DNA from 4 places in the Peribacillus sp. YIM B13482 genome. Region 1 is predicted to be linked to each of the others. Evidence: riboswitches for the same ligand, from Rfam matches in the RefSeq annotation. Region 1 holds a riboswitch; each other region holds the start of a gene.
The links. Region 1 has a riboswitch for cobalamin ahead of ACFX4L_RS17320 (energy-coupling factor ABC transporter permease). Riboswitches for the same ligand answer to the same signal wherever they lie in the genome.
Positions count from the first base shown of each region.

Region 2: another riboswitch for cobalamin. It lies ahead of metE (5-methyltetrahydropteroyltriglutamate--homocysteine S-methyltransferase); the one in region 1 lies ahead of ACFX4L_RS17320 (energy-coupling factor ABC transporter permease).
Region 3: another riboswitch for cobalamin. It lies ahead of ACFX4L_RS06235 (ABC transporter substrate-binding protein); the one in region 1 lies ahead of ACFX4L_RS17320 (energy-coupling factor ABC transporter permease).
Region 4: another riboswitch for cobalamin. It lies ahead of ACFX4L_RS13170 (ribonucleoside-diphosphate reductase subunit alpha); the one in region 1 lies ahead of ACFX4L_RS17320 (energy-coupling factor ABC transporter permease).

Region 1 is NZ_JBHZPF010000038.1:34,824-42,629, forward strand. Features, by position in the region: gene cobJ (precorrin-3B C(17)-methyltransferase) at 1-1,620, opposite strand, end outside; gene ACFX4L_RS17315 ((2Fe-2S) ferredoxin domain-containing protein) at 1,635-2,003, opposite strand; cobalamin riboswitch at 2,155-2,344, opposite strand; cobalamin riboswitch at 2,547-2,744, shown strand; gene ACFX4L_RS17320 (energy-coupling factor ABC transporter permease) at 2,924-3,667, shown strand; gene ACFX4L_RS17325 (energy-coupling factor ABC transporter substrate-binding protein) at 3,669-3,980, shown strand; gene cbiQ (cobalt ECF transporter T component CbiQ) at 4,021-4,743, shown strand; gene ACFX4L_RS17335 (energy-coupling factor ABC transporter ATP-binding protein) at 4,762-5,607, shown strand; gene ACFX4L_RS17340 (YozQ family protein) at 5,703-5,924, opposite strand; gene ACFX4L_RS17345 (alanine/glycine:cation symporter family protein) at 6,131-7,564, opposite strand.
Region 2 is NZ_JBHZPF010000047.1:33,580-41,385, forward strand. Features, by position in the region: gene ACFX4L_RS19330 (ABC transporter permease) at 1-232, shown strand, start outside; gene ACFX4L_RS19335 (ABC transporter permease) at 237-1,022, shown strand; gene ACFX4L_RS19340 (acyl-CoA thioesterase) at 1,065-1,541, opposite strand; gene metE (5-methyltetrahydropteroyltriglutamate--homocysteine S-methyltransferase) at 1,534-3,843, opposite strand; cobalamin riboswitch at 3,989-4,180, opposite strand; gene ACFX4L_RS19350 (potassium channel family protein) at 4,440-4,856, shown strand; gene bcp (thioredoxin-dependent thiol peroxidase) at 4,919-5,389, shown strand; gene ACFX4L_RS19360 (aminopeptidase) at 5,401-6,510, shown strand; gene ACFX4L_RS19365 (D-2-hydroxyacid dehydrogenase) at 6,659-7,603, shown strand; gene perR (peroxide-responsive transcriptional repressor PerR) at 7,759-7,806, shown strand, end outside.
Region 3 is NZ_JBHZPF010000007.1:87,683-95,488, forward strand. Features, by position in the region: gene cbiB (adenosylcobinamide-phosphate synthase CbiB) at 1-480, opposite strand, end outside; gene ACFX4L_RS06225 (heme ABC transporter ATP-binding protein) at 477-1,949, opposite strand; gene ACFX4L_RS06230 (FecCD family ABC transporter permease) at 1,956-3,011, opposite strand; gene ACFX4L_RS06235 (ABC transporter substrate-binding protein) at 2,974-3,939, opposite strand; cobalamin riboswitch at 4,102-4,276, opposite strand; gene ACFX4L_RS06240 (polysaccharide deacetylase family protein) at 4,363-5,265, opposite strand; tRNA gene ACFX4L_RS06245 (tRNA-Arg) at 5,454-5,527, shown strand; gene ACFX4L_RS06250 (hypothetical protein) at 5,703-5,933, shown strand; gene ACFX4L_RS06255 (GNAT family N-acetyltransferase) at 7,020-7,496, shown strand; gene ACFX4L_RS06260 (hypothetical protein) at 7,660-7,806, shown strand, end outside.
Region 4 is NZ_JBHZPF010000024.1:1,388-9,193, reverse strand. Features, by position in the region: gene ACFX4L_RS13185 (SulP family inorganic anion transporter) at 1-829, shown strand, start outside; gene ACFX4L_RS13180 (hypothetical protein) at 915-1,061, shown strand; gene ACFX4L_RS13175 (manganese-dependent inorganic pyrophosphatase) at 1,160-2,089, opposite strand; cobalamin riboswitch at 2,383-2,564, shown strand; gene ACFX4L_RS13170 (ribonucleoside-diphosphate reductase subunit alpha) at 2,704-5,001, shown strand; gene ACFX4L_RS13165 (ribonucleotide-diphosphate reductase subunit beta) at 5,048-6,100, shown strand; gene ACFX4L_RS13160 (flavodoxin domain-containing protein) at 6,090-6,509, shown strand; gene ACFX4L_RS13155 (hypothetical protein) at 6,629-6,796, shown strand; gene ACFX4L_RS13150 (cold-shock protein) at 6,865-7,062, opposite strand; gene ACFX4L_RS13145 (hypothetical protein) at 7,261-7,752, opposite strand.

The DNA of each region.
Region 1 (7,806 bases):
GGGAGCAATGTCCTGATAAGAAAAACTCTGTATCTTTTTTGCACGTTTGAAGTATTTAAAAAGCCGCTCATTTGGATGGGCATTTTGCGTATACTCCCCGACAATGTCCGTAATCAGTTCAACAAGCTGTTCCGGTTCAATGCCTTCTGCAACCAGCTGACCTGGATGGGCTGTTCTTCCAACCGGTTTAGCTCCAAGAAATAAGTCGAACTTCCCTTTTCGGAAGACAATCCCGATATCATCCATCACAGCACTATAACAAGCCATTCCACACCCATTAAAACCGATGTTCAGTTCCTTAGGCATTTTCATTCCGCCGAGCACCCGGTGTATTTCATCCGCAAAAGGAATGGATTCCGCTTTTTCCCCATCACAGAAATCACAGGCTTTTAATGTCAGTACATCTCCAATCGGCGATAACAGAAAGTTTGCTGATTGCAATTTCCCCGTAATGACTTCCGGATCCGTTGTCGGAATCTTTAATACGATCTTATGGTTTGGCGTGTATTCCATCGATCCCTTTTCCCCGACAACTTCCGCAAGTGTCATCATTTGTTTGGGAGTGAATTGTTTATTCGCCACACCTGGACTGACCGCAAGTTCGAATACCGACTCCATTTTTTGCTGAACAAACGGCTTAATGGGTTGCTGAACGGTTTGGCCCTTAACTATAGACAGGGCTTCCATCGCCATTTCAAAAGATGTCGCCTTCTTTTCTGGTGCTTTTGTAAGTAATCCAACCCCTCCATCAGGCTCAGCGTAGGCTTCTTGCATGGAATCGGCTTCTTGATCTAATGCCCACGGTTCTGCTTCTTTTTGCAGACGCTGATGCGGCTTCAATGTTTGCTTTTCCGAATTCAATGTATATTTCCTCTGATAACCTCTTGGTGTGATGATTTTGTCATCATATAAAAAGGTAGATGAATTACCAATAATGACGGTGGTCAACATTCCAATATCGTGATTCAACATATCTTTCAAATTGGTTATGACAATATCCTGCCGATCGCGATAAGCACTTTTCACCAACCCGACAGGTGTATCCGGTGAACGGTAGCGAAGGAGAATTTTTTGTGTTTCTACAATTTGCCTAGTCCGCCTTCCGCTACGCGGGTTATAAAGTGCAATGACAAAGTCAGCCATTGCAGCAGCTTCCACCCTTTTAGCGATAAGTTCCCAAGGCGTTAAATGATCACTGAGGCTGATGGTACACGAATCGTGCATGACAGGTGCCCCAAGTAAAGACGCACAAGAGTTGATTGCAGAAATACCAGGGATGACTTCAATGCCCACTCCAGTATCTTCTTTCCACCCTTTTTCAATCAATACTTCATAAACCAGCCCTGCCATCCCGTAAACTCCGGCATCACCACTGGAAATTACAGCCACTTTCTTTCCCAGCTCCGCTTGTTTCACTGCTTCCTGAGCACGTGATACTTCTTCAGTCATTCCCGTACTAATAATCGTTTGATCTGTAAGCAGTCCCTGAATGAGTTCAACATAAGTTTTATAACCAATGATGTAGTCACTTTCTTGAAGGGCTTCGACAGCACGTTTGGTAATGTGTTCAAAATTCCCTGGCCCAAAGCCCACGACGAATAATTTACCGTTAGTACTCATTAAGACATCTCCTTTTACGATTTGTTCTTTGAAATACCCGTATGAGCAGGAAAATCTGGATTAGGGGTCATTTCCCCATCACTGAATTGGTAGATCATCTGTGGCACAAACTCCCCATCATCGATATTACTTACAATCTTCCGACCGTAATCTGGGGTATCCACCCGATACCATCTCCCTTGGGGATACTCAATTACAACGCAGGCGTCCTTACATCTTCCGTTACAGCGTGTCCTGGTTGTATGAACTTTCATATCCAGTCCCTTTGAAGTAATTTCATCGCGAATCGCTTGGGTTACTTCTTCCCCGCCTTTTTTCATGCAACTGCTTCCATTGCAAATCAACAGATGCGTATTAGTACCCTGCAAGTTCCAAGTAGTCATCTTCTTCCTCCTGAGTTCAGGGAAAAGGCAAAATAAAAAACCTTAACATAAGAGTTAAGGTTTTAAAAAAACTATATGAATGAGGAGCCTTCGGCAAATATGCTGAATCTCCCAAAATCGTCATAGTCCTTCTACCTTTCCCTCCGAAAAGTATCATACAATTTCAAAAGCAGGTTTCCTGGCTTACGCTTCATTTTACTTTGTCCCTTCCCGGCATTAAGCCAGTGGTCATCGACAATTTCATCAGCGTTTACAGTAGCGGGGGCTGCATCGGATTTTCACCGTTTTCCCTATTATCCCTTGATAATTCACACAAGAGCACTTTTAAAATGAAATATTTGGTTTTATTATACATTTCTAGCTAACTTTATCTATCATATAACAACTTTAGCAAAATTCAAAGTTTATTCCGACTGTTTAGAAAAGTTTAATAGGGTAAATCCAGCTCCATGCCTCGCTTCTCTGCGTTATTAGTCTTTTAAAAAAAAAGAGAGTGTAGCTGGAATTATTTCTTTATGATAAACTATACGAGATTTTTCAAAATAATTACATAAGTTTTATGGTGTTGAATTTTCTCGGAAATTCAGCTTAAAAGGGAAGCCGGTGAAAATCCGGAGCGGTCCCGCCACTGTAAAGGGAAGTCCTATTGCCTTAAGGTTAATCCACTGTCAAATGAGATGGGAAGGATGTAATGGGATGATGAACCAAAGCCAGGAGACCTGCCATGAAGCGTGAAACTGTTTCAGCCTACGAGGATGGGTGTGCGGATCAGGCAGAATAGCCCGTGGTTGGTTTATGCTGAGGAATTCCTGTTCATTACGCACTTCTTTCTTTTTTAGAGAAGTGCTTTTTATGTTGGGCGCCGCTTTTCTTCTAAAAGCCTTGATCAGAAAAAATTAAAAGTGTTGAAAGGAGAAAGAATGAAAAAAGACAATTGGAAAATTCTTTATTTTGTCATTTTATTGCTTCTTGTACCAAAACGTGCTATGGCCATGCATATTATGGAGGGATTTTTACCGATTGAATGGGCCATATTCTGGTGGGCCATTATCCTTCCATTTTTAATCTTGGGTTACCGGTCGATTAGGTCCAAAGTAAAGGAAAACCCAGAAACAAAAATGATACTCGGCCTATCGGGAGCATTTGTATTCATATTATCGGCCCTGAAGATTCCTTCCGTTACGGGAAGTTCTTCACACCCTACAGGAGTTGGTTTGGGTTCCATATTATTCGGACCATTGGCCATGAGTGTCGTGGGTTCCATCGTACTGTTATTTCAAGCTGTATTACTGGCTCACGGAGGGTTGACGACATTAGGGGCCAATGCATTTTCCATGGCAGTATGCGGACCGTTCATTTCTTACTTTGTCTTCAAGGGCGCGACTAAATTGGGGTGGTCTTTTTCTCTTGCCGTTTTCTTGGCAGCTGCTTTTGGAGATTTAGGAACCTATGTGGTAACTTCCGTTCAACTTGCTCTTGCTTTTCCATCCGAGGTAGGGGGATTCATGGCCTCATTCACTAAGTTTGCAGGGATTTTTGCCCTGACCCAAATTCCCTTGGCAATCAGCGAGGGATTATTGACAGTCGTTGTGATGAATTTCTTAAAAAAATACAATCTAGGCGAATTGAAATTGCTGCGAGTTTTATCTAAGGAGGCCCGTTAATATGAAAAAAAGTTTACTGCTGCTTTTCCTGGTCGTCATTCTTGCTACCATACCGTTAATCACCCAACAAGGAACGGAATTTGGCGGTGCCGACGGCGAAGCTGAAGAAGCCATCACAAATATCCATCCGGAATATAAGCCATGGTTCAACAGTATTTGGGAGCCACCAGGTGCAGAAACAGAAAGCTTATTATTTGCGCTGCAAGCTGCAATCGGAGCTGGTTTCATTGGATATTTCATTGGCGTAATGAGACAAAGGAATAAGCAAGCCAAACAAGCCATGCCCGAAGAATCCAAGCATGTTACTCATTGATAAATATGCCTATTTCAATGGGCTAAAGGATGAACATCCGTTGGAAAAAATGATTTTTGCACTCTCCCTTTTGCTTTTTTCCTTAACTGTAAGGGATATGGCCGTTTCGCTCATCACTTTTACGGTGATGAGTGCTTTAATCATTTTTGCGGCAAGAATCCCACTTTCTTATTATCTGAAATTACTCTTACTACCGGGGTTCTTTATATTATCAGGTACAATTACCATCCTTTTTTCTTTTACAAGCAAACCCACTTCAATATCCAATATATGGTGGTCCTGGAAAGCCGGAAACTGGCAAATATTCATCAGCGATGACAGCATTGGTACAGTGATCAATTTGATCACTGTCGTATTTGGCAGTATAAGCTGTTTATATTTCTTAACCTTAACAACACCCATTACCGTCATTCTATCCGTGCTGCGGAAACTTAAATTGCCGTCTTTATTGATCGATTTAATAGAATTGACCTATCGCTTCATCTTTATTTTTTTAGATACAGCTTTGGCCATTCACCTATCACAAGCTTCACGACTTGGATATGGCTCGATAAGGCAAGGCATTCGCTCTCTCGGGTTACTAATCTCATCATTATTTTTGGGAGTATTCCAGCGCTCTGCGCAATTGACGATGGCCATGAATGCAAGAGGATATCAGGAAAACCTATCATTTATCGATGATACTTACACCTATTCCTCCCGCAATTGGCTGATCGCCATTATCATACTAGGAAGCTTAATCTTTATTTATGGATATATGTAAATTGGAGGCAATTCAAAAATGGAAGAGCATATTTTTAATATAGAGGGCCTCACCCATCAATTCGCAGATGGAACGTTCGCTATAAAAGATCTTTCACTAACGGTTCAACAAGGTAAAAAGATTGCATTATTAGGCAATAATGGAGCTGGCAAATCGACTCTGTTCCTCCATTTAAACGGTCTTTTACAACCAACATCAGGAACTATCAGATATAAGGGCAAGAAAATTAAATATGACCGTAAAGCATTATTATCATTAAGAAAACAAGTCGGGATCGTTTTTCAAGATCCCGATTCTCAGCTTTTTTCCGCTAATGTGCAACAGGATATTTCGTTTGGACCGATGAATTTAGGATGGGAAAGAAACGTAGTCCACGAGAAAGTACAATGGGCGATGGCTCAAACGGAAGTAACGGAATTGAAGGACAGACCCACCCATTTTTTGAGCTTAGGGCAAAAAAAACGTGTCGCCATTGCAGGGGTACTAGCCATGGAACCCGATGTTTGGCTCTTGGACGAGCCTACCGCTGGATTGGATCCTTATTTCTCCCGACAGATCATGTCTCTGCTGGACAGTATTCACCATCCTGACAAAACGATAATTCTATCAACTCATGATGTTAATTTGGCCTATCAATGGGCTGATGAAGTCGTTGTCATGAACGATGGTAAGGTCATATACCAAGGGGACCCTGTATCCGTTTTTCATGATGAAGCCGTTCTGATGAGGGCACACCTGGAGAAGCCGTGGGTTTTTGAAATGTTTCAAGCCCTTCTTCAATCAAGGATACCCGCAGAAAAGGACCTTGTCCCAAGAACGAAGGAAGAGTTACTTCGAAAAATGGAGAGAGAAAGAATTTATTAATTAGATATCCCCTAGCTTAAAAAGCTAGGGGTTTAAATCGATATTCACTTAAAATATCAGTCGATAATTCTTGTTCCTAAAAAATAAAAATCACTTCATTTCCTTTCTTCCTCAGATCCTTCTTTTTTAATCTCAATATCCTTTCCATTTACATCATCAATGACTGCTTTTATCTCGCCTTCCGCATAAGTATCCGAGACTTGTTCGTGGGTTGTAGCCAATCCCGAAGATACAACATCTTCCCGTTTATAATCACTGACGTCATATATTCTTCCAGCAATTTCTGAAGATTCATTTTTTGATGGCTTGCCATCCATAGTTTTCCACTCCTAGTTTTCAAATTGTCCAACCATCGATTGACAGCAGTACTAAAGACAAAGGTATTTTGTGTAAAAAACAAAACAATATTCAATCATGATAGAAAAAAGAGGAAAAAGCCTTCTTTTCAATCAATTGATCATACAAAAAAAGCTTACAAGTAAAATCCCTTCTCAAGGACTCTACATGTAAGCTTAATTAGAGCTTAGCTCTCCTTATACACATTCACATCCACATCATCGGATGGGTCTCCCCAACATTCCACATTCTTCAAACCTTTAATATTGTTCACATGGAAAACAGGATTTTTCCCACTTTTCTTTTGCTTTTGATAATCCGCCAGTGCAGCAAAAGCGATCTTCCCAAGTAATGCTATGGCGATCAGGTTGATAATGGCCATGAGTGCCATCAGCAAGTCAGCTAGCCCCCAAACAAATTTCAGTGAGGCAAGCGAACCGAATATCACCATCCCTACTACTGCGATACGATAGATGTTTAACCAAACCTTATTTTCATTGATGAAGCCGATGTTCGACTCTCCATAATAATAGTTGCCGACAATGGAACTGAAGGCGAATAACAGTACGATAATGGCAAGGAAAATACCAGCCCAAGACCCCAATGCCGTACCAAGTGCATTTTGGGTAAGGACGATTCCATCCGTTTCTTTCGATGTATAAAGACCCGAGAACAAAATGATGAAGGCAGTCGAACTGCAAATGACGAGCGTATCGACAAAAACACCCAGTGACTGAATGAGTCCTTGTTTGACGGGATGACTTACATCTGCCGTCGCTCCAGCATTAGGTGCACTACCCATCCCGGCTTCATTTGAAAATAGGCCACGCTTGATTCCCTGCATCATGGCAGCTCCCAGTACTCCGCCAGCCACTTCTTTTATTCCATTAAATGCACTTTCAAAAATCAGAACAAAAACACCCGGTAACTCGGTAATATTCATGATGATGATAATCAACGCCACTATCACATAGGCTCCTGCCATAATCGGGACGATGACTTCAGATACCTTTGCAATCATTTTGATACCGCCAAAAATGATGACAGCTGTGACGACAGCCAGAATAAGACCCGTAACCCACTTTTCGATTCCAAACGATTCATTGAATGCACTTGAAATCGTATTGGCTTGAACCGAGTTGAAAGCAAGTCCAAATGTAAGCGAAATCAATACAGCGAACGTGATGCCCATCCATCGGGCGTTCAAAGCTTTTTCCATATAATACGCAGGCCCTCCGCGGAATGCATCCCCATCCTTGACCTTATAGATTTGAGCAAGTGTACTTTCAATGAAAGCTGAAGCAGACCCGATCAATGCTATTAACCACATCCAGAAAACGGCTCCTGGGCCGCCCATCGTGATTGCGATGGCAACACCTGCAAGGTTACCAGTTCCTACCCTGGAAGCCGTGCTTATGCAAAATGCCTGAAAGGATGTCACACCCTTTTTTTCCGCCGTGGCTCCTTCCCCCAAAAGTCTGAACATTTCCCCAACCATCCTGAATTGGACAAACTTCGTGCGTACGGAAAAATAAAGACCCAATCCAATCAACATGATGATCAAAATGGATGACCATAACACATCATTTGTCTCACTAATAAATTTTTCTAACATCCCCATTAAAACAATCCCCTCTACTTCACTTAAATTATTATTGCAAAAACATATACAACTATAATTTATTTCCCGGTTCTTCAGGGAGATAAACTAATGAAGCCCATAAAAAAAAGGAAATTCCCGAATGAATCTCCAATACAATAATTATATTATATCCTAACTCATAATTTTTTTCATTCCTGAATTGGTGGAATCAATATTTCAGTATTCTTCTTTATGATATTAATCTTTCTTCCCCCACTTTA
Region 2 (7,806 bases), on a different contig from region 1:
CGGTCTGCTGCTGCCCATCAGTTTTTATCCGATATGGGCGCAGGAAGTGATGAAATATTTGCCATTTCAAGGGATCAGCTATGTACCAAGCATGATTTTTACGAACGGGTACAGTTCAGGCGAAATTGGCATGGCGCTTTTACAGCAGTTAATTTGGTGCATCATTCTCATAATACCGATTCAGCTTTTATGGATAGTCGCAAAAAAACAGCTGATTATTCAAGGAGGTTGACGGGATGTTTTATGTATCGATGTTTTTTCAATATGTGAGTCAATATATGAAAACAAGATTGCAATATAGAGCAGATTTCTTCATGGAAATCCTATCCGATCTGCTGAATCAGGTCGTGAACCTGGTATTTATCTTAGTCGTTTTTGGACATACCCAGTTTTTAAGCGGCTGGAGCCGTGAAGAAATCATATTCATTTATGGATTCTTCCTAATCCCATTCGCCCTTTTTTCTGCCTTTTTCAACATCTGGGATTTTAATGACCGCTATATCGTCAAAGGTGAAATGGACCGGATATTAACAAGACCGATACATAGCCTGTTTCAAGTCATTTTAGAAAGAATCGAGCTAGAAGCGTTATTTGGTGTTGTGACCGGTTTGATCATTATATTTTATTCGGGGATTTCATTGGATCTGCAGCTTGCGTGGTATGACCCGATTCTTTTCATCATTTTTGCAATAGGCGGGGCCCTTGCTTATGCAGCTATATTCGTTGCGATAGCAAGCATTGGGTTCTGGTCGGATGCGAAAACATCCATTATGCCAATGATGTACAATATCGGGAACTACGGGCGCTATCCTGTTGATATTTATAATAAGGTCATTCGTTTTGTCCTTACATGGGTATTGCCATTCGCGTTTGTTGGTGTTTATCCTGCATCTTATTTCCTTAGAAAAGAAGAGTGGTATGCATATGCATTTGCCACACCTGTAATTGGGGTTGCCTTTTTCGTGATATCCGTTTTCATATGGAATCAGGGAGTGAAGAGGTACCGCGGGGCAGGAAACTAAAAGAGCCCCTTCAACAGCATTCATGTTGAAGGGGTTTTTTGTTTATTTGCGTTTATTCTTTCTTTCAATATATCTTGCTTGTGCTTGAACATATTGCTGCTTTTCCTCTTCCGTTTCCGGAATGACCTGAGGTACGTTTGTCGGCTTACCGTCTTCATCAATGGCCAGCATCGTTAAAAAAGCGCGTGCCGTAAGCTGTTTTTCACCTGTTAATAGGTTCTCACGCTCCACTTTCACGAATACCTCCATTGATGTGCGATGAGCACAGGTGACATAAGCTTCAAGGTTGATCGCATCCCCTGTCTTGATGGGGGCCAAAAAATCAAAAGAGTCGCTTGAAGCGGTCACAACGGGTTTTCGACAATGGCGCATAGCTGAAATGCAGGCTATTTTATCAACAAAGGCCATTACTTTTCCGCCAAAGATGGTATTGTGATGATTTGTATCCGGTGGAAAAACAAGGTCGGTTAAAAATGTCCGTGACTGCTGTGTTGGATGGGCAATGATCTTTTCAATCATTGGCTGTTGGTTTAGCTAAAAGGTTTTCACGGACGATTTTTGCTGCTTCGACCATGTTTTTCAGGGAAGCGACGGTTTCCGGGATACCCCTTGTTTTCAGGCCGCAGTCGGGATTGATCCAAAACTGGTCTTTATCCAGTACCTTGATGCCCCGTTCAATCATATCGACCATTTCGTCCACTGCCGGCACACGCGGGCTGTGAATATCATACACACCAAGGCCAATACCTTTTTCGTATGTTCTTTCCTCGAATGCGGAAGCAAGCTCTCCGTGGCTACGGGATGTTTCGATGGAAATTACATCGGCATCAAGGGAGGAGATGACATCCATGAAACTGTTGAAGTCGCAATAGCACATATGCGTGTGAATTTGGGTTGTATCCTCGACGCTTGATGTGGATATCAAGAACGAATTAACAGCCCAGTTCAAATACTCATCGCGATCGGTTTTTTTCAATGGCAGACCTTCCCTAAGTGCAGGCTCATCAACTTGGATCATTTTGATTCCAGCCGATTCCAATGCAATGACTTCTTTTTCCAAAGCAAGTGCCAGTTGGTAGCAAACATTCTCCCTGGAAATATCATCACGGACAAATGACCAGTTCAAAATCGTGACAGGACCTGTTAGCATTCCCTTTACCGTCTTGTTCGTCAGTGATTGTGCGTATACACTTTCCCTGACTGTCATCGGTTCGATGAAATCGATGTCACCGTAGATGACTGGTGGTTTCACGCAGCGAGACCCATAGGATTGTACCCAGCCCTTTTCTAGAAAGACGAATCCGCCTAACTTATGGCCGAAGTATTCAACCATATCCGTCCGTTCGAATTCCCCGTGTACAAGAACATCCAAGCCGATTTCTTCTTGGATATCAATCCACCTGCCGATTTCTTCGTTAACGAATGTTTCATATTGCGAAGCGGTCCATTCTCCTCTTTTGAATTTCCCACGTGCTTGTTTAACTTCAAATGTCTGTGGAAAGCTGCCGATCGTAGTCGAAGGAAGAAAAGGCAATTTGAAAAATTCCTGTTGTTTTTGGTAACGTTCTTTAAATGGAAGCTGACGGCCGACGTTCCTGGTTTTAACCTTTTCGACATTGGATTGTACATTCCCATGATTCCGTGCATTTGAACTTGCTAACGTTTGAACCGTAAATTTATTAGCATCGACTTTTTCGGCGATTGCTTCAAAGCCTAGATTATTCCCTTTGACCAAGAGTATGATTTCCTCAAGTTTCTCATCAGCGAAAGCGAGAGCCTCTTTCACTTCTTTTGAAAGGGCGGTTTCATTACGAACGGTCACTGGGACATGAAGCAGGGAACAAGAGGGCTGAAGCCAGATTTGGTCTTCGGCTACCTTTTTCTTAAGAGTCTCGATCAATTGAATTTTTTTCGATAAATCAGATAGCCAAATGTTTTTTCCGTCAATCACACCTGCAGCAAGCACTTTGTCCTTCGGGAAACCGAATGCTTCAAGATTACTTAGATTCTTCCCTTTATCATGTACAAAATCAAGACCGATTCCTTGGACTTGTAATTCGATGACTTCTTGGTAATGCTCCACGGCATCAAAGTATGTTTGTAGCATGATGTTCAGGTTTGGTGCTGCTTCATTCAGTTTTTCATAGAGGTAAGTAACAGTTTGCATATCATCTTTGGAAATGGATGAAACAAGAGAAGGTTCGTCCATTTGAACCCACTTCACGCCTTCTTGCTCCAACTCTTGCAGGATTTGCGTGTATAGGGGAAGCAGGCTCAGGATGATGCCAGGGATATCTTTTTTATTGAAGCCTTTGGAAAGGGAGATGAAAGTATAAGGTCCAATCAACACGGGTTTGGTTTCAATCCCTAGCTTTTCCTTGGCCTCCCGATATGCTGCAAGTGGTTTATTTTCTGTTAAAGTCAGCTGTGACAGGCTTAATTCAGGGACAATATAGTGATAGTTCGTATTGAACCATTTCGTCATTTCGGAAGCGACTTCATCATTGTTTCCGCGGGCCATTGAATAATAAACGGAAAGGGGAACGCATCCGCCTTCATAGGCTGAATAACGTTCAGGAACAAGACCGAACATGACGGACATATCCAGCATTTGATCATATAAAGTGAAGTCGTTGGCAGGAATGATATCAATGCCTCGTTTCTTCTGTTTTTGTAAGTTGCCTAAACGGATGGCTTTTAGTTGTGCCGTAAATTCTGCTTCATCGATTTTACCGGACCAGTAAGCTTCTAATGTACGTTTCCATTCACGATCTTCCCCGATTCGCGGGTAACCCAAACTACTGCTTTTCAAAATTCCCATCCTCCTACATTCATTTGATTGAACAATAAAAAAGCATCCCTAACCGTCAAAAGAGAAAGTTAGAAATGCTTAAAATAAAGAGGCATGCAGAATGCCCCTTACAATTATAAGGTCCCTAACACCTCCCTATCTCCCGTAGGTTAAAACAGTGTTGTCGAAATAGGCAGGTCTCCTGACTTAGGGAATATCATTAGCGACGGGCCTTCCCGATCCGTTGATCAGTGGCATATTGGATGGCGCTAACATTCCCATTACAGTGGCGGGACCGTGCCGGAATTACACCGGGCTTCCCTTTTAATCCTAATGAAAATTAGGAACCTATTTCCACATATGAAATTTCACAAAACCTGCTGGGTAAACTGATTGCAGGTGGTGAATATTTATAAAATAAAAATTATTATAAATATTTAGACAACCTTAACATATCCGACTAAAAGGGTCAACATGAAAAAGATTCGGGATAAGGTCCCAAATTCCTGACAAATGCGTTTAGGATGTGTTAGTGATAAGGATAAAGTCTGTCCCTAAGAAAGAATATATTGTTTGGACAGGGAGTATGTATAGAGGGAGTGGCGTTTTGAAATGGGGCGTGGGGGATGACTTTCTACATCTTGATTGCAGGAATCATTTTTTGCATGGTGATGAGCATTCGTACCTTATTTCTTGTTGAGTCGGGAGGAAAGAAGTTTTCTCTGGAGGATATGCTGTGGCTTGGCAATTTATATGCGACGATATTAGTTGGATTTGCACTGATTTATTTATTATACGAGCTTCAGAATCATTCAGTGATTCTTGATATGGGCAATCGTTTGGACGGCAGTTTTTACGAGCAACTGAAGACTTCTTTTTATTTTAGTGCGATGACGATGTTTTCTGTAGGGTATGGGGATATAGCCCCGATAGGCGTAGGCAGGATGATTGCGACAATCCAGGCATTCATCGGCTATACGCTCCCGGCCGCGTTTGTAATTCGGACGGTGATTGATTTAGATCAGGAAAGAAGGAATAAATGAAAGTTGTATTTCTTTCGATTATTGGGTACTCTTACCATAATGAAAGAAATGGAGGGTTCAATATGACTGTTAAAATTGGAGAAAAAGCACCTGATTTTCAACTCCCAGCAAACAATGGTGAAATGGTTTCCCTATCGGATTTTACGGGGAAATACATTGTTTTATATTTTTATCCAAAAGACATGACGCCAGGATGCACGACGGAGGCCTGTGATTTCCGGGACCACAATGAGCAATTTGAGGAATTGGACGCTGTCATCATTGGTATCAGTCCAGACCCAGCGGCACGACATGAAAAATTCATCGAAAAACATGGATTGCCTTTTCTGCTGCTAGCTGACGAAAATCATGAAGCTGCTGAATCATTTGATGTGTGGCAATTGAAAAAGAACTTCGGCAAGGAGTATATGGGCATTGAACGTTCAACATTCCTGATTGATAAGGCAGGTAAGATAGTCAAAGAATGGCGTAAGGTAAAAGTAAAAGGCCACGTCGAAGAAGCTCTTGAAACTCTTCGCGACCTCAAAAAATAAGGGACAGGCAAATGAAGGATGAGCGAATAACGAAGCTTGCTGCCAGGCTGATTCATCATTCGATACAATTAAAGCCAAAAGAGAGAATCCTTATTCGGGGCCATATCAACACGAAACCATTATTGAAAGAGCTGATTGATGAAACATACAGAGTGGGTGCTTATCCATATGTAGAACTTGAAGACGATGAGATAAGCCGGCATCTATTACAAGGGAATGTGAAGGAACAACTTGACACATCATCGCAATGGGCTCTGAAGAAATATACGGATATCGATGCGGTCATCATCATCACCGGTGAAGAAAACGATGTGGAAATGACTGATGTTCTCCTCGAAAGGCACCGTCTTCAAGGGGAGGCTATGAATTCTCCAACTCTTTTTTATGTGAACAACCGACGTTGGGTCTTGCTTAATTATCCCACCAACACATCAGCGCAAAAAGCCGGCATGACTTTCGACAGGTATCAAGACTTCCTTTTGAACGTATGCACAATGGATTATGGGAAAATGGAGGCGGCATTAAAACCGTTAAAACTATTGATGGAACGGACTGACAAAGTCAGGATCGTTTCACCAGGGACAGATTTGACCTTTTCCATTAAAGGTATGCCGGCTATCATATGTGCCGGAAAAAAGAATTTACCGGACGGGGAAGTATTTACTGCACCTATAAAAGAGAGCGTCAATGGAAGGATATCCTTCAACACACCCACAACCTATGAAGGAATCACTTTTAGTGACATAGAATTAAACTTGAAAAAGGGGAAAATCAGTAAAGCCATTTCCAATCAATCTTCTAAAATGAACCGAATTCTGGATATTGATGAGGGGTCCCGTTTTATCGGGGAGTTCGCAATTGGAATCAATCCATACATATTGGAACCTATGGACGATATATTGTTTGATGAGAAAATAAGCGGGAGTCTGCACTTGGCTCTTGGACTTGCCTATGAAGAAGCTGATAATGGAAACCGTTCATCCATACATTGGGATATGGTCTTGATCCAGCGTCCCGAATATGGCGGTGGTGACATCTACTTTGACGATGTGCCGATCAGAAGGGATGGCGTTTTCATATTGCCGGAATTATATGCATTAAACCCAAATTCATTAAAATAAAGCCTTTTTTAATAAGGGTAAGGCTTTTGTCCAACTCAAAAAGGGGACACCTGAATATGCTTTATTAAGGGAATACCTCCTCAGAGAAAGTTGCGCGGGACATACAGAGCCCGTGTTTTTTTATGTTAATTATAAGGGAGAGACAAACATGTTAATACTTTCAACGATCATTCCTAATGAAGGAATCCAAACGAAGATGAAGGATGCTTTTCCTGAATTGAACTTCATTTATCAAGAAGGATGGATGGATGAGCGACTTAGTGAAGCGGAAATCTTAATTACATACGGTGAGGACTTAACTGAAAAAATCATTGGGAAAGCGGCGAACTTGAAATGGATTATGGTCATGAGTGCAGGAATGGAGTTAATGCCTTTTAAAGCCATTGAGGAACGCGGCATTTTGGTTACGAACGCAAAAGGCATTCATAAAATTCCAATGGCCGAGTATACGATAGGGATGCTTTTGCAATATGAAAAGAAATTGAAGCTGCTTATGAAGAATGAAAGGGAAGAAATGTGGGATAGAAAGATCGAAGTAGGGGAATTGAATGGCAAAACGATGCTCGTCCTTGGTGCCGGTGCAATAGGAGGAGAAGTGGCTCGTCTCGGGAAAGCCTTTAGGATGACGACACTGGGGGTGAACCGGAGCGGGAAGCCGGTGGAGTCCATTGATCGCCTTTACACCCTGGATAATTTACTGGAAGCCATACCTGGAGCTGATTACATCATATCTGTCTTGCCTAGTACGGATGAAACGAAGGATCTTCTACAAAAAGAACACTTTAAAGCAATGAAAGAATCTGCAGTATTCGTGAATATTGGCCGCGGCGATCTTATTGACGAGGAAGTGTTGATAGAAGCCCTGGAAGCCGGCGAATTAGCTCATGCCATCTTGGATGTATTTGATCCGGAACCTTTAGAAAAAGGGCATCCTTTTTGGGGGATGGAGAATGTTACGGTCACGCCGCATCTTTCAAGTAAAAGCGGAGAATATTTACCAAGGACCTTTGCGATATTCGAGAAAAATATGCGTGAATACCTGAAGTCTGGAAAAGATTTCATCAACGTAATCGACTTATCGAGGGGATACTAAACACAATACGAAAATGTGAAAGATTCAAAGCTTTGTGAATAAACTAAAAAGAGATGGTAAAACCATTGAATTATTGACAAATTCAACGTATAAAAGGTACACTATTTATAAATATTATAATTTAAGAATTCATACTTAATAAGAAAAAGGGGTGGATGACGGTGTCTGAAGTTCAGTTAAAAGAAGCGTTGGATTCCCTAAAA
Region 3 (7,806 bases), on a different contig from region 1:
AAACATTGGGGCAGTAACACCATCACTGGTATTTTCTGCTACGGTTTCTACCGTCCCCCTGACGATTTCGGATTCATCAAGATCAGCAGTATCACGGCCCACGATATAGGAAAGTTTTAGCCTCGCTTCAGGGTAATCCCGTTCATTCAGCGGATGGCACACATCCATTCCAGCTTGCTTTAAGCCCTTCTGAGCTATCGTAGTGGCAATGACAACAGCTTCCCAAAGGATACCTGCAAGCGGATGGATCCGATAAGCCAAGTAGACGGTTAGACCTGTAATCAATATCACCATCGATAAGACGATGATCAACATGAAGAGTCCATTCCGTTTCTTATATGCCCCTCTATTGAATGCCTGATCCAACTTGCTTATCATCGTTCCTATCCATTTAACTGGATGCGGCCAATTTGGCGGATCACCAATTAATAAATCAAGGAAAAACGCCAGTGTAACTGCAATAAGATGATGGTAAATCATAGATCCTCAACCCGTTTCCGATTATTCGTTAAGGCTTCCACTGTGCAATCATATACACCGCGACTGATCAGCTTCCCTAGCGGAGTGATGGTGCCTGCATATTGAAGCACCTTCCCTCTTTGGGACGCTGCAATCAAAATACTGTCGGTCGATGTTCCTGTTGCACATGTATTCGTCACCTTATCCATGACATGCGAATCATGAAGCGCTTTTACTTTTGCCTCGGTTGCAGTAACTATGCTGTGTATGAAAGCCTCTTCTGCCAAATGTCCATTTATGAATATCCATGTATTTATGGTTCCTGGAGCGGCACTCCAAGAATGCCGGTCAGATAAAGAAGCGTCGATGGCATTCCCTACACCAGCCGTCACGATGATAAAAACCGAGAAATCTTCAGCTCTCATTAACTTGAAGGCAACCGTATCGAGAAAGACGGCTGTCATCATCCCCACCGTTTCTTGCGGTTCAAATCCATGAGTTCTTAAATAGCCGGCCATTTCAACATGATGATCCCTGCAGTCATAATCATGATGGACATGCCTATTCACGAAATATTTATGCCAGCCCGTACCCGAACCGGTCACTCCAGAAGACATCGTTCTAAGCGGGATCGGAGAATTCAATTGAATCATCTCAGGTCCCACTGTCAGATAAGATTCATCAATTTCCAATGGGAGAGTGTCATTGCCATGCTTCTCCGGAACGATGAACATTTGAGGTTTCGGAAGTGCGGGATGTGGATGTTTTTCAATCGTCGTATGATATACACCTTGAATCCGTTCCTTCTGGAGCACTTCATTCGGCACATCAACAACCTGAATTTGCCCTTTTTCAAGCAACATAAGCCGATCACAATATAATCCAGCCAAATTCAAGTCATGAAAAATTGAAATAACGGTTAACTCCTGTTCTTTTGCCATTCTTCTCATTAGATCAAGAAGGTCCTTTTGATAGGAAAGATCCAAATGGTTTGTAGGCTCATCCAAAAAAAGGACTTCCGGTTCCTGGGCAAGGGCCTGTGCCAGCAAGACCCGTTGTCTCTCCCCACCTGACAATCGTTCAAAATGAAGATCCTGAAAATCCGCTACTCCCGTTTGTTCCATAACCCGTTGGACGATCATTTCATCTTCTGCGGACCAACTATGGAACCAGCCCGTTTGATGGGCATACCTCCCAAGTGAGACCGTCTCTTTTACTGTATAGGAGAAAGCTAATGAGGAATGTTGAGGGAGCACGGCAATGACCTGTGCAAGTTGTTTTGATGAATATTCCTTCAAATCCCTGCCTCTTAACCGTACGCTTCCGTCCTTATAATTAAGCACCCCGCTAAGCATGCTTAAAAGCGTCGTTTTTCCGCTGCCATTAGGACCAAGGATCCCGAATAATTCCCCTTTATGTACATCAAAAGAGACAGAGTCCAAAACAGTTTTGTTGTCATATCCACCTGTTAACCCTTTTACTTCAAGCATCCGTTTTTACCCTTCTCTCCGTCTCTTTAATAAAATCAGCGCAAATGCCGGTGCCCCGATAAGTGAGGTGATCACCCCGATCGGCAGTTCCGATGGGGCAATGATCGTTCGTGCTACAAAATCCGCCAATATTAAGAATCCGCTTCCTACCAGCAATGACAACGGAAGCAAATGTTTATGGTCAGGTCCCCAAATCTTCCGGACAAAATGAGGAATGACCAATCCTACAAAGCCAATCGCCCCTGAAACGGCAACGGCTGCCCCTGTCAATGTCGAACCGGCTATCAAGATCCACATTTTCCGCCGCTTCACGTTCACACCTAAGTGTTTTGCCCGGTCTTCCCCGAAAGTCATCGCATTCAATTCGCTTGCATTCATGATCAAGGTCAACGAACCAATAATAAAAAACGGCAAAATGATTACGATATAATTCCATCCGCGCATTGAGACGCTTCCCATCAGCCAGCCGATGATTTGTCTTAATTCATCACCCGTCAGCGCAATCATCAATGAAATGAAGGCACTTAAAAACGAGCTGAAAATGATTCCCGTTAAAATGATCGTTTCCACTTTCATCGATCGATCCATTTTTTTTGCAAAAGTCAGTACGCAGAACATCGTGAGTACTGAACATAAGATGCTCAATGCCGGAAGAGTATATAAACCGATGAATGGCAGTGATATATTCAAGAATATTGTCAATACGGCGCCGACCGATGCTCCTGAAGAAATACCTAATGTGTAAGGATCAGCGAGCGGGTTCCGGAGCAGTCCCTGAAAAGCTGCACCCGCAATCGCAAGTGATGCCCCAACCAAACCCGCAAGCAACACACGCGGCAAGCGGATGTTCATCACGATATTCGTAAGCATCACATCCGGATCAGCAGAAATCGGCAAGTGAAAAATCTCCTTGCCGATTATTTGTATAAGTACGGAAATCGGAACTGGCACCGAACCAAAGGAAATGCCTATCGTCATTGCAAATAACAAAAATAACAACGCAATTAAATAAGCAAACGTCCATTTAGTTGTCAAATAGGTTCGGATAGACTGATTTGGCAAGTTCCTCTACTCCCTCTATTAAGCGTGGACCGGAACGGGTCACCAAGTCAGAAGGGACATCAAAGACTTGGCCATTCTTAACGGCATTTACGTCTTGCCATCCTTTTCGGCCTGTCACTTCACTTACTGGATCTTTTGTATAATTACCATACGTTGTAATGATGACATCCGGATTTGCAGCAATCATTGACTCTTCATCAATTTTTGCCCAGCCGTCCAATTCAGCAGCAGCATTATCCGCTGAAATAATATGAAGCATTTCATCCATGAAGGTATTTTTTCCAGGTGTATATATATCCGGTGATGGCGAAACCTCAATTAAAACGGTCTTCCTATCCGCTTCTTTAACGGATTTGGCTTTTTCCTGAATATCCTTGAGCTTTGTTTTCATATCCGTAACGATTTCGCTTGCCTTATCATTTTCTCCCGTTGCCTTTCCAATCATTTCAATAGATTCATAGACTTGGTCAAAGCTTTGTGCATCATTGACTACAAGGACATCTATTCCAGCATCCTTAAGCTGCTTTAAACCCTCATTCGAATTATGGGCACTTGATGCATGGGCAAGAACAAGGTCGGGCTTCATGGAGACAATCAGCTCCGTGTTCATTTCCATTCCGCCAACTTTTTTAATTTTTTTCGTTTCTTCCGGGTAATTATCATTGTCGGATACACCAACGACCTTTTTACCTAAACCAAGTGCAAATACCACTTCTGTATTACTTGGTATCAACGTAACGATTTTCTTCGGTTTTTGTTCTATCGTTACTTTTTCGCCCGTTGCATCTTTAATCGTAATCGGGAAAGCGTCGTGTTGAGCATGATTCGTTTGCTGCTTTTCTTTTCCTTCATCAGTAGCGCCACTGCAGCCAACCATCATGCCTGCAGTAAGCAACATCAACAATATCAAACCAAAAATCTTCTTCATTTTCATTCCCCACAATCTTTTCATTTAATTTCTTCACCTAATAATCTCGGAAGATGCACCCAAAACAAAAAGCACCTCCCGTTAAACGGAAGATGCTTGTATGGCAACAATATCATTACGGACTCTTAGGGTCTGCCACACACCTTCCCATCCGCGTAGGTTACAGGTGTACGAATCTTGGCAGGTCTCCTGGCTCATGGTCATCGTCAACGGCACCTTCCCATATCCCATACAGTGGTACACAGCCGTCAGCTCCCAAATACAGTGGCGGGACCGCGCTGGCATTTCACCAACTTCCCTTTTAAGTCATTAAGACACCAAATCGTTCATATGTATATAATTTTCACTGCCTTCATTATACACCATGTAAGAATCGATTATTATATGATTTTTCTGAACAAGTTTGAAATGCACCGTCCATTTTCAATGATTTGAAGCATTTTCTATCAGCGACGCGAACCCATCGACTGATAATCCAGGTGAAATCCGAACTCGATGCAAGGCATACATCCCTTGGTCCCTTGAAGCTCCTCCAGGTTCAGTAGTGACTGCCATCTTGTATCCAGCTTCTTCTGAAAGCCTGAGACTCTCTTCATTATAACGACCAACTGGATAGGAAAGCACTGTCGTGTCCTGTTGCAGGATACGATCGAACAGATCCTTTGACTGGACCATTTCCGCTTCTTGCTGCTCTGCCGTCATTCGGTTCAGCTCCAAATGGTTGATAGTATGGCTTTCGATCGAAATCCCATTCCCGCTCATCTCCATCATTTGATTTTCAGTCAGGTGATGACCTTTATCGATGGACTTCCCGATCATGAAGACAGTCGCTTTCATATCATATTCTTTTAGTATATGGAAAGCGTCCGTGTAGTTATCTGTATAGCCATCATCAAAAGTAAGCCAGACACACTTTTCACTCGGCATCCGATTTTCGGTTAAAACGAGAAATGCTTCTTCAGGGGATAATGTATAGTAACCATTTTCCCGAAGCCAAGTCATTTGTAATCGGAATTCCTCTTTTGGTACCCGAAGGCCATTGCCTTCAGAAATGCTATGATACATCAATATTGGAAGCTGTACCGCGGACTCGGCCGTTATCCAGTCTCTCGTATCGATTCGTTCAGTATATAATTCGTCCTCCGAATCCTGCCCAGTGTCATTCTCCGCTGCTGCAGCCACTTCAATGTTATCTTCCGTGATCGGCGCAGCCGTCTTTGTGCCTATACCCTCTAAAATCCCTTGTGAGCATGCCGGTAAAATTAAAATCCCCAGCAGCGTCACCATCCATAAAACTCTATAATTCCCCACTATCATTCTCCTAATTTTTTCTAGCATTATAGTACCAGAAAACCAGGAAATAATAAAGTATTCCATTTAATGAAGAGTAAGGAAACAGGAGAGCTGAGTGCCCCCTAAGCGTCTAGATGTTTTTTTTCATAATTATTATTGCTATTAACTTGAAAAGTTTGCCTATAAGAAATATAATAAATAAGTCGTCGACTTTTTTATATGTCCCAGTAGCTCAGCAGGATAGAGCGACAGCCTCCTAAGCTGTAGGTCGTAGGTTCGATTCCTATCTGGGACGCTAAAGTTTATAAGCCCTGTTATAATGCGGTTTCTCCGTGTTGTAGCAGGGTTTTTTTCTGTTGGCATGACCGTAAAAGCCGTAAATTGTATGTAGGATAAAAGCACTTCTGTACGTAGGAAACAGTGATATTCCATTTCACTATTATCTTTCTATGTCTGGAGGTGCTTTTTTTATGAAAAAACACGTTATTAAACAGCGTGGAACAGCGTTAAAGGAACGGAAATTGACCAGTAAGACTACGGAAAGTTTCACAATTGAATACACACTGCAAGAAGCCTTAGATATTTTTCTCCGTGCAAAAGTTGCTGAAGGTGTCCGACAGCGAACATTGGGCGAATATGTACGGCACATTAGGTACCTAACGGAATACTTATCTGTTTATCATCCGTCTTTTATGAAATGAAAAAACTAGTCGCTTTTGGGTCCATGTAACCTGCACGATGGAGCCAAGCATGAAACATAGAACCAGTTAGAAGAATCTCATTAATATCTACTCGATCAAGTTGGAGGGGATTAATGACCCTTATTGTAATTGGCTGAAGAAACAAAGGCACAAAAAAAGGAAGAGGGACTACAAAAGTCCCTCTTCCTTTTTCACTTTATTTTTTTGAAATTTTTCTTAATAAATATAAAGCGTATATGATAGCTGGTATAGCTCCAATCATTAAAATCATGTTTATTAAACCAAATATAAAATAAGAAGGCGATACATTCATTTTAATTCAACTCCATTAAAAATTTTAGTCTCTATATGAATATTTTTGATAAACACGAGCATATTTACTATTTTTATTTAAAAGAGTAAGTTTGAGAGAACTAGTAAGACTTACATAGCCATTAGAAACGCTACCACTCAATTTATAATTTCCTACAGCATTCATATCATAACCTATTTTTTCAGCTTTTGAATCAGTAACATCACATGAAGCATCTACATTTGACCAAGTAGACCTTTTGTTCCTGCTACAGAACAATATCTCATTTTCAACCCATAATTACCAACAGAATAATGATTACCTAATTTTAAGGTAGCAACAACCACCCCTACACTTTTTAATTTAACCCAAGCAGTATACAATCTTTCTCCATAATCTTTAGGTTCATGACGCCATGGCCCCATCTTTGTAGAGGTAATTGCCAGAGCCTGTATGCTTCTTGAATTACTGTTATCAACTTCATCTGTTGAACTAAGTTCAACAGATGAACCATCGCTTAATTCTATTGTTGTAGGTCCTTCAGAATTAACATTTGATTCGTCTGATAAAGCTTTCTGCTTTACCTCCCTTTTTTGAATTCAAATTGTAGTTATCATGATATGTATCGGATAAATCTTTGAAATTGGATGGTAAATAATAATTAAAAATCTAAAATATTACCATTCTTGAACATTCAGTGAACATTAATTTTAAATGGCACTAATTATTTAAATTAAGAAGATAGCCGGCTTCGTAATGGTAATATGTAGAAGAAGGGTCAGGGGGAGCATTTTATGGAAAAGGTAAATTTCGTTGAGTTAAAGCATTTTTCAGATGAATATTCCGAAAAGCTAAATCAGTTTGAACTGCCTGAAGAACAAGGTCTATTTACTGCCTTGCCAAACAAGTTTACAGACGTAACAAAAGGGCAGCATCGTATTGTCATTTTAAGTGATGATGAACCTGTGGGTTTCTTTTTACTGCATTCAACAGATCGCGTAAAAGAATATTCGACTAACCCCAATGCCATATTGCTGACCGCATTATCAGTTGATTATAAGCAGCAGGGAAAAGGCTATGCAAAACAAGGCATGCTCCTACTGGACGAGTTTGTTAAATCAGAATTTCCTAATTGCGATGAAATTGTATTAGCTGTCAATCATAAGAACATCCCCGCACAAAAGCTGTATGTTAGGGCTGGATTTCATGATACGGGTTTGAGAAAGTTTGGAAATATCGGCGAACAATATATTATGAATTTAACCATTTAATTCATATTCATTTTTTTATTTCGATAAATATCTGCAGAAAAATAATGGATATACATTACAGCTGGTATATAATTACACTTTTTTAAAAAGAAATGTTTGAACCTGTCCCATCCGGGTATACAAATACTGTAAGACATTCTCACCAAAGGAGATGATGTGCACGATGAGTACAATCAGAAGCCAATGGAACAAAGAGAATGATGAAGCAATTTTCAGTCCGGGTGATCAGCAACCATTCTGTACGCTTACACTAGTGGATTCGGATAAACACACAAAAAAAACTGATAAAACACTTGAATATGAATTGCAA
Region 4 (7,806 bases), on a different contig from region 1:
CCCTTTGACCTTCGAAACTTTGGCGATCATTTTCCCTTATTCCATAGCCCTTGCGTTTGTCGGGTTGCTTGAATCATTATTGACCGCTCAAATTGTCGATGAGATGACTGACACGGACAGTAATAAAAATAAAGAAGCCAAAGGCCAAGGGATTTCGAATATCATTGCCGGATGTTTTGGCGGAATGGCAGGATGTGCGATGATCGGCCAATCCGGTATCAACATTAAATCGGGAGGAAGGGGCCGGCTTTCCACTTTTGTAGCTGGCGCATTTCTTATGGTATTAATCGTGGTATTGAATGATGTCCTTGTTAAAATACCGATGGCTGCCCTTGTCGCAGTCATGATCATGGTTTCAATCGGGACCTTTGACTGGTCTTCCCTAAAGCGGCTCACTAAAGCTCCAAAGACGGATGCAGCAGTGATGATCGTGACGGTCCTCATTGTTCTTTATACACATGACTTATCTAAAGGGGTATTTGCTGGAGTGCTCTTGAGCATGATTTTCTTCTCGGCTAAAATTTCTAAAGTGGCTGTTGAGAAAACGGAAGACATCCATGCCAAGAAAATCATATATCGTATCAGCGGACAAATATTTTTCGCTTCGGTTCAGGACTTTGTTTCTAAGTTCGATTTCAAGGAAAAAGCCGAAACGGTCATCATCGATTTTTCCCATTCTAAAATATGGGATGCTTCTGCAGTCGGTGCTGTTGATACGGTTGTCCTTAAATATCAGTTTCAAGGTACACCTGTCCAGGTGCAAGGCCTGGACGAGGAGAGTTCGTTATTGCTTGAAAAACTCGCCACCTCAGAAAGTAAAATATCTTGAAAAAGTATAATTCTGCTGAATAGAAACTTTTCAAACCGACAAAATAGATAACATGAAATATTTCCTTTTGAAAGGAGCGAAAAGCATGACATCCGATCAGGATTATACAGCAGCGAATCTGTCACCAGATTTATTGAATGAACTGAAAAGCTTTGAAAGCAAACTTGGCGAGGAAGCCAATAAAGAACTGATTGTCATCGCCTATGAAAAAGAAAAGGAAACCTTAAATTAAAAAAAAAGACTCAAACACCTTTAAATGGATGGTTGAGTCTTTTTTTGATGTACAGAAAAGGGGCCCCAAAGTATTAAATGGGCACCCCTTTTCCAATATTATTTACTGAATACGTCCGTTAAAACCGGAACGATTTGTTTTTTACGCGATACAACGCCCTCTAAGACGGCAATGTTATTGTTTAATGAAACGTCATATGCCTTTTCCACTGCATCAGCCGCTTTTCCAAGAGCCAAGGCCACAGAATCATTGGTCAAGATATCCGTTACGACGAATAGGAATAAATCCAATTCCTTCACAGCGATGACCGATTCAATGGCTGCTTCTATTTCAGCTTGCTTAGCAAGAACTTCGTTCGGATCTACAGCATTGACCTGAGCTATCTCAACTTTAGCCATTCCCATGGAGAATTCTTTTGCATCAAGAGTGATTAGCTGGGCAATCGTCTTGTCGCTCAAGTCAGCTCCCGCCTTCAACATTTCCAAGCCATATGTTTCAGCGTTTACTCCCGCAATATCAGCCAGTTCCATAGCTGCTGCAACGTCTTGCTCTGTGCATGTCGGGGATTTGAACAATAAAGAATCGGAAATTATGGCAGATAGCATAAGTCCGGCGATCGTTTTAGGGACTTCAATGCCGTTTTCTTTATAGATTTTATTTAAAATGGTTGCCGTACAGCCAACTGGCTCCGCACGGTAATATAAAGGATCGCTTGTTTCAAAGTTAGCGATACGGTGATGGTCAATAACTTCCAACACACGGACTTGGTCAATATCTTCTGCACTTTGCTGGCGTTCGTTGTGGTCGACCAGGATCACGCCATCCGCTTCCCCTGCCACTTTTTCCACAAGGCGGGGAGCTTCGAATTTGAATTGGTCCAACGCATATTGAGTTTCACCATTCACTTCACCCAGACGAACTGGTTCAGCGTTGATACCTAGTTGCTTTTTAAGATCTGCATAAGCGATTGCTGAACAGATTGTGTCTGTATCCGGGTTTTTATGTCCAAAAACTAATACTTTTTCCAAGATTTTAACCCCTTTTTCATAAATATTTTTCCGCGAATCCCCTCATCGCAATAAGGGAGACCCACCTTTACTATACACTTTATTTTAACACAAAATCCCGTAAATTCAGTGCTCGAATTACCCATTCCCCAATAAAATCTTTCATTCTCAATCCCTCTACCTTCACTTTGTCAATAGATAAGGGTTGGTTTTTCTCAAATATATTAGTTGAATTATCATCGTATATGGCTTACGATAATATAAGCAGAAATACTAGATATTGATTACACAAACAATACTAATAACTATATATAGAATATTTTATAATCAAAGGTGCCAGTGATGGCTGAAAAGGGAATCCGGTGTAAACCCGGAACTGTCCCCGCAACTGTAAATGTGACGAAATGAGAAACCACTGTATAGCTCTCTCTATACGGGAAGGACTCAAAGTAGGATGATCATGAGTCAGGAGACCTGCCTTGATTTTTTCATGTTTCTTATTCTTCGGGGATTGAGATGATGAAACGATAGTATAATGGCTATTTTTTCATGGTTCTTTTATTCTATCGTTTGATCCGCTCAATCCATTTGGGCGGTTTTTTTATTTTAGCGGAAGTTTACAAGGAGGATTATTAATGACTCAAACATATAACTCTACCATAAGCGAAAATGACACCGAAACGAATTCAATCCAGCTTGAGATGTTATCAAAGGAATTCGAAGGCCGTCTCGATATGGAAAAGTTCAAAAAGCGTTTTATAAAATGGCTTGATCGCAAAAGTGACTCAACCGATGAACAGGCATCAAAAAAACTGATTCAGCTCGCTCTTGAAAGTGTGGATATAGATGCTCCCGATTGGACGTTCGTTGCTGCAGCAGAACTATTGAATACGATGTATAGGGATGCACAGGCAAATCGAGGTTATGAAGGCATGAGTTATGGCCCATTCTATGAACTGATCACGGAACTCTCGCAACTTTCAGAAGGCCAGCGTTATCCCATTTATAAATCAGAACTGCTAGCTTCTTATACGAAAGCAGAAATTGAGGAATTGGGTTCGGTGATCGACCCGGAAAAGGATAAATTATTTTCTTACATAGGCATCTACTTATTAAACGATCGCTACCTAGCCCGCCCAAAAAAAGACAAGGTCTACGAACTGCCTCAAGAGCGCTTCATGATCATCGCGATGGAAATCATGCGAATGGAAAAAACGGAGCATCGTCTTCAACTAATAAAAGAAGCTTACTGGGCTATGTCCAACCTTTATATGACTGTTGCGACGCCTACTCTATCCAATGCAGGTAAAACGCATGGACAGTTAAGCTCTTGTTTTATCGACGCAATTGAAGATTCCATTGACGGCATCTATCTATCTAACTACGATGCTGCAAAAGTATCAAAATTCGGCGGCGGTGTAGGTCTTTACGTTGGTAAGATTCGTTCGCTTGGTTCTGATATCCGAGGTTTCTCTGGAAACAGTTCCGGCACGACTCCCTGGATCCGGCTATTCAACCAGACAGCTGTCAGTGTCGATCAATTGGGGCAACGTAAAGGTGCCATCGCGATTTACTTGGATGCCTGGCATAAAGATATTATGAGCTTTCTTGATTTGAAGACGCAAAACGGGGATGACAGATTAAAAGCCCATGATATTTTTACAGGTGTATGTATTCCTGATTTGTTCATGGAGGCTGTACGCGACAGAAAAGAATGGTATCTTTTCGATCCACACACCGTCAAGCAAACCCTTGGATTCTCACTTGAAGATCTTTATGACGAGAAGAAAGGCGAAGGAAGCTTCAGGAATCATTATGCACTTGCTGTCGAGGCCGCAGAAAACGGTACACTTCCAAACTATAGCTTTGAAAAAATCAATGCGATGGACATCATGAAAAGCATCATGATTTCTCAATTAGAAGAAGGCGTACCATATATGTTCTACCGCGATGAAGTGAACCGGAAGAATCCGAATAAACATAAAGGCATGATTTACTGTTCTAACCTTTGTACGGAGATTGCTCAAAACTTAAGCCCTTCGACGATTACGGATGAATATGAAACAGAAGATGGAGATGTCGTTGTGGTCCGTAAAAGCGGCGATTTCGTTGTCTGCAACCTATCATCCATTAACTTGCCCCGTGCGGTGAGCAGCGATGTTTTGGAGAGGTTAATTCCCATTCAGGTCCGGATGCTGGATAACGTCATTGATGTCAATAATCTTCCGGTCAAGCAAGCATCCATCTCGAACAAACGTTACCGGGCAATTGGTCTAGGAACGTTTGGATGGCATCATTTACTTGCCACTCAGAATATTTATTGGGAATCGGATGAGGCTGTTCACTATGCCGATGCTTTATACGAAAAGATCGCTTACTTAACAATCAAAGCATCCAACGAGTTGGCCAAGGAAAAAGGATCATACCCATATTTCGAAGGATCGGATTGGCATACAGGGGAATATTTCGAACTTCGTGACTATACAGATCAAAAATGGATGGATTTAAAAGCAGATGTGCAGGAGCACGGTACCCGTAATGGATATTTAATGGCTATTGCCCCCAATTCATCGACTGCTAAAATCGGTAATTCAACGGATGGAATCGATCCTTTGTATGAAATTGAATTTTACGAGGAAAAGAAAAACTTCAAATTCAAGGTGACCGCACCAGGATTGACGCCAAATACGTATGAATATTATAAAAAGACCCGCTTTAATTTGGACCAACTGGAGAGCATCAGGCAAAATGCAGCCCGCCAACGCCATATTGACCAAGCAATCAGCTTTAATCTGTATGTACACAACACAATCAAAGCGAAGGTCCTATTGGATATCCATTTAACGGCGTGGGAATCCGGGTTGAAATCAACGTATTATGTTCGTTCGACTTCTTCCGAATATGACAATGCCTGCGAAAGCTGTTCTAGTTAACGACGATCAAACCCTTAGTAATCTATTCTTAAAGGAGTTTTCACGAATGACCAATCATATAAAAAAGATCCGGATGCTGGAACCAACGCATCCAACTAAAGCGACCGGTGTTTTCAAAGGAGAAGCTTCAGGCTTTCTCCTTTGGAACGATATTCAGTATGAGAAATTCTATGATACCTATACACAGCTCATCAATAACTTTTGGAAGCCTTCAAGCGTGAACATGATTCAGGATAAAAAGCAGTGGGGAGAATTGGACGAAGATATCCAGGACGCTTTTCTTGATATCCTTACGATGATTGCTGGAATGGACAGTCTACAAACGCCTACTTTAGTAGAAATCCTTCGGTATATAAAGGATCCTGCGGCAAAAGCTATCCTGGCAAACATGGCCCAACAGGAATCCATCCATAATGAATCCTATTCCTATATCCTTGCTTCCCTGATACCGGTAGGCAAGCAAAAACAGCTTTTCGACCGCATTAAAGAACATCCGGAAGTGATTAAGCGTAATCAACCGATCGTGGATGCCTACCAAAAGTTTGTGGACGATCCAAGCCCTCAGCATTTATTCGAGGCACTGATCCATTCAACGAACCTCGAAGGGATTTATTTCTATCTGGCTTTCGCCTTCTATTATAATTTAGGACGCCAGAACCTTATGACCGGCTCGGCGACGATGATATCCTATATCCATCGCGATGAAATGGTCCATTTCGATTTCATTGGAATGCTCGTTCAAATCTTGATGTATGAATATCCAGAGTTAAATAATGAAGAAAACACGAAATTCATCTATAAAACGATTGAAAAAGCCGTCGAACTCGAAAAGGAATGGTCTGAGTATATGCTTGAAGATATCCAAACCAAAGCCGATCTCGATTTGGAAGAGTTCAATGAATACATCGAATATATCGCCAACAAACGGCTTCGCATGCTAGGCCTTGAAAACTTGTATAAAGAGTATAGTGAAAACCCGATGCCTTGGATCAAAACGTTCGATGATGAATCCATCGGCCTTACCAAAACCGATTTCTTCGAACAGAAGTCAAGGACCTACAGTCAAGTAAATGCCAGCAATGGATTCGATGAGCTATAAAATCGCCATTGTCTATCATTCTGCTGGAGGAAATACAAAAGCTCTTGCTGAAGCCATCGCTTCCCTATTACCTGGAGCTGAACTATATCAACTGCATGAATTCGATTTAGGTACATTGCCCGATTACGATGCATTGATCGTCGGTACCTATACATGGGGAAATGGGGAGCTTCCTGCCAAATCAGCAGCCCTTTACAAAGAACTGGAACAGTTGCCTATTGCTCATCTGAAAACGGGAGTCTTTGGCACTGGTGAAACCAACTATAATCATTTTTGTGGAGCGGTCGATCATTTCCGGGACATGTTATTTGCCAAAAGCCAGTTATTGGTGACATTGAAGATAGAACAGATGTATCAAGAATCAGACTTGCCCAGACTTCAAAAGTTCGCCTCGCTATTCCAGAACTGACTAAAAGGTGATATGCGTTTTCGCATATCACCTTTTAGTATTTTTTTAAAAATTTGGCTCCCTATATCATAGCAGCGGTAAGCATGAAGTATAATGGAATAAAAAGGGGATAATATCCAATGACTGAAAATTTAACCCAGTTCCTGCCTATCCTGTTTATGCTAGCGCTTGTCGTATTCGTTATATTCATCGTTTTTTACCTGGCAGGGCATTTTAATCGTTCTAAACGGATCGAAGAAAAATTGGACAAAGTATTAAGGGAAATGGCCGAAAAAAAAGAAGAATAAACGTGGTTTCCCTTACAGGGGAAAATAAAAAGACTCCAGTATCGGAGTCTTTTTTTATATGCGTTCAATTATTTTTGAACGTTAGCTGCTTGTGGTCCACGAGCGCCTTGCTCGATTTCGAAAGAAACTTCTTGGCCTTCTTCAAGAGTTTTGAAGCCTTCGCCTTGGATAGCTGAGAAATGTACGAATACATCGTCTTGGCCTTCAACTTCGATGAAACCGAAACCTTTTTCTGCGTTAAACCATTTTACTTTACCTTGTACCATGATAGTTCCTCCTGTGTTTGGAAAAATCCATTTTATTACTATTTTTGGTTCTGGATAATGTTTCAAGAGGAATCCTATAACAGTAAATCCTTCTATCAAACTTATTCCGAACAAAAATAATTACTCATATTATATCATGGAAAATCCAAAAAAAACAAGATTATCGCAGTAATTCCACCGACAAATTATCCTAAAATTCTACATTTTCCGCTTCTTGCTTTGACGGAAACCTTCGTCCAATAAGTAGCGCTCCGCCTCTACTGGACTCTCGAAACACTCCTCAAGATTCGAGCCTGAATACACGTTCCAAAGCTGATCTTCCCTTTCAAGTGAAAGCTCTTGCTTTTCACGGCCAATCCATGTTCCTTCCAACCTAGCGAACTCGTTTTCCTCTTCTTCGATTTCAACAGGAGGTTCAGAAAGATAATCCATGCTTTTTTGAATCAATTCTTTTAATTCCGCTTCATTATAGTCACGTATATTGATAAATCCTTTACGGTCAGTATCTTTTTTTCTCATATGGCCAGCGTAAACGAATCCATTTCCATTGGGATGCAAATGCTGAACGACTATCTTTTTCTCCTGGACACTTTCTGGGTAATGGAAATTCACACGCCCCAATGAAACGTCTTTTCGCTGTAATTCCGGAAAAGTTTCAATGATGCTCAATTTTTCTTCAAATGTTAACAAATTTCTTCCTCATTTCATTAGTTCATATTGTTTGTCGATTATAACACAGACTGA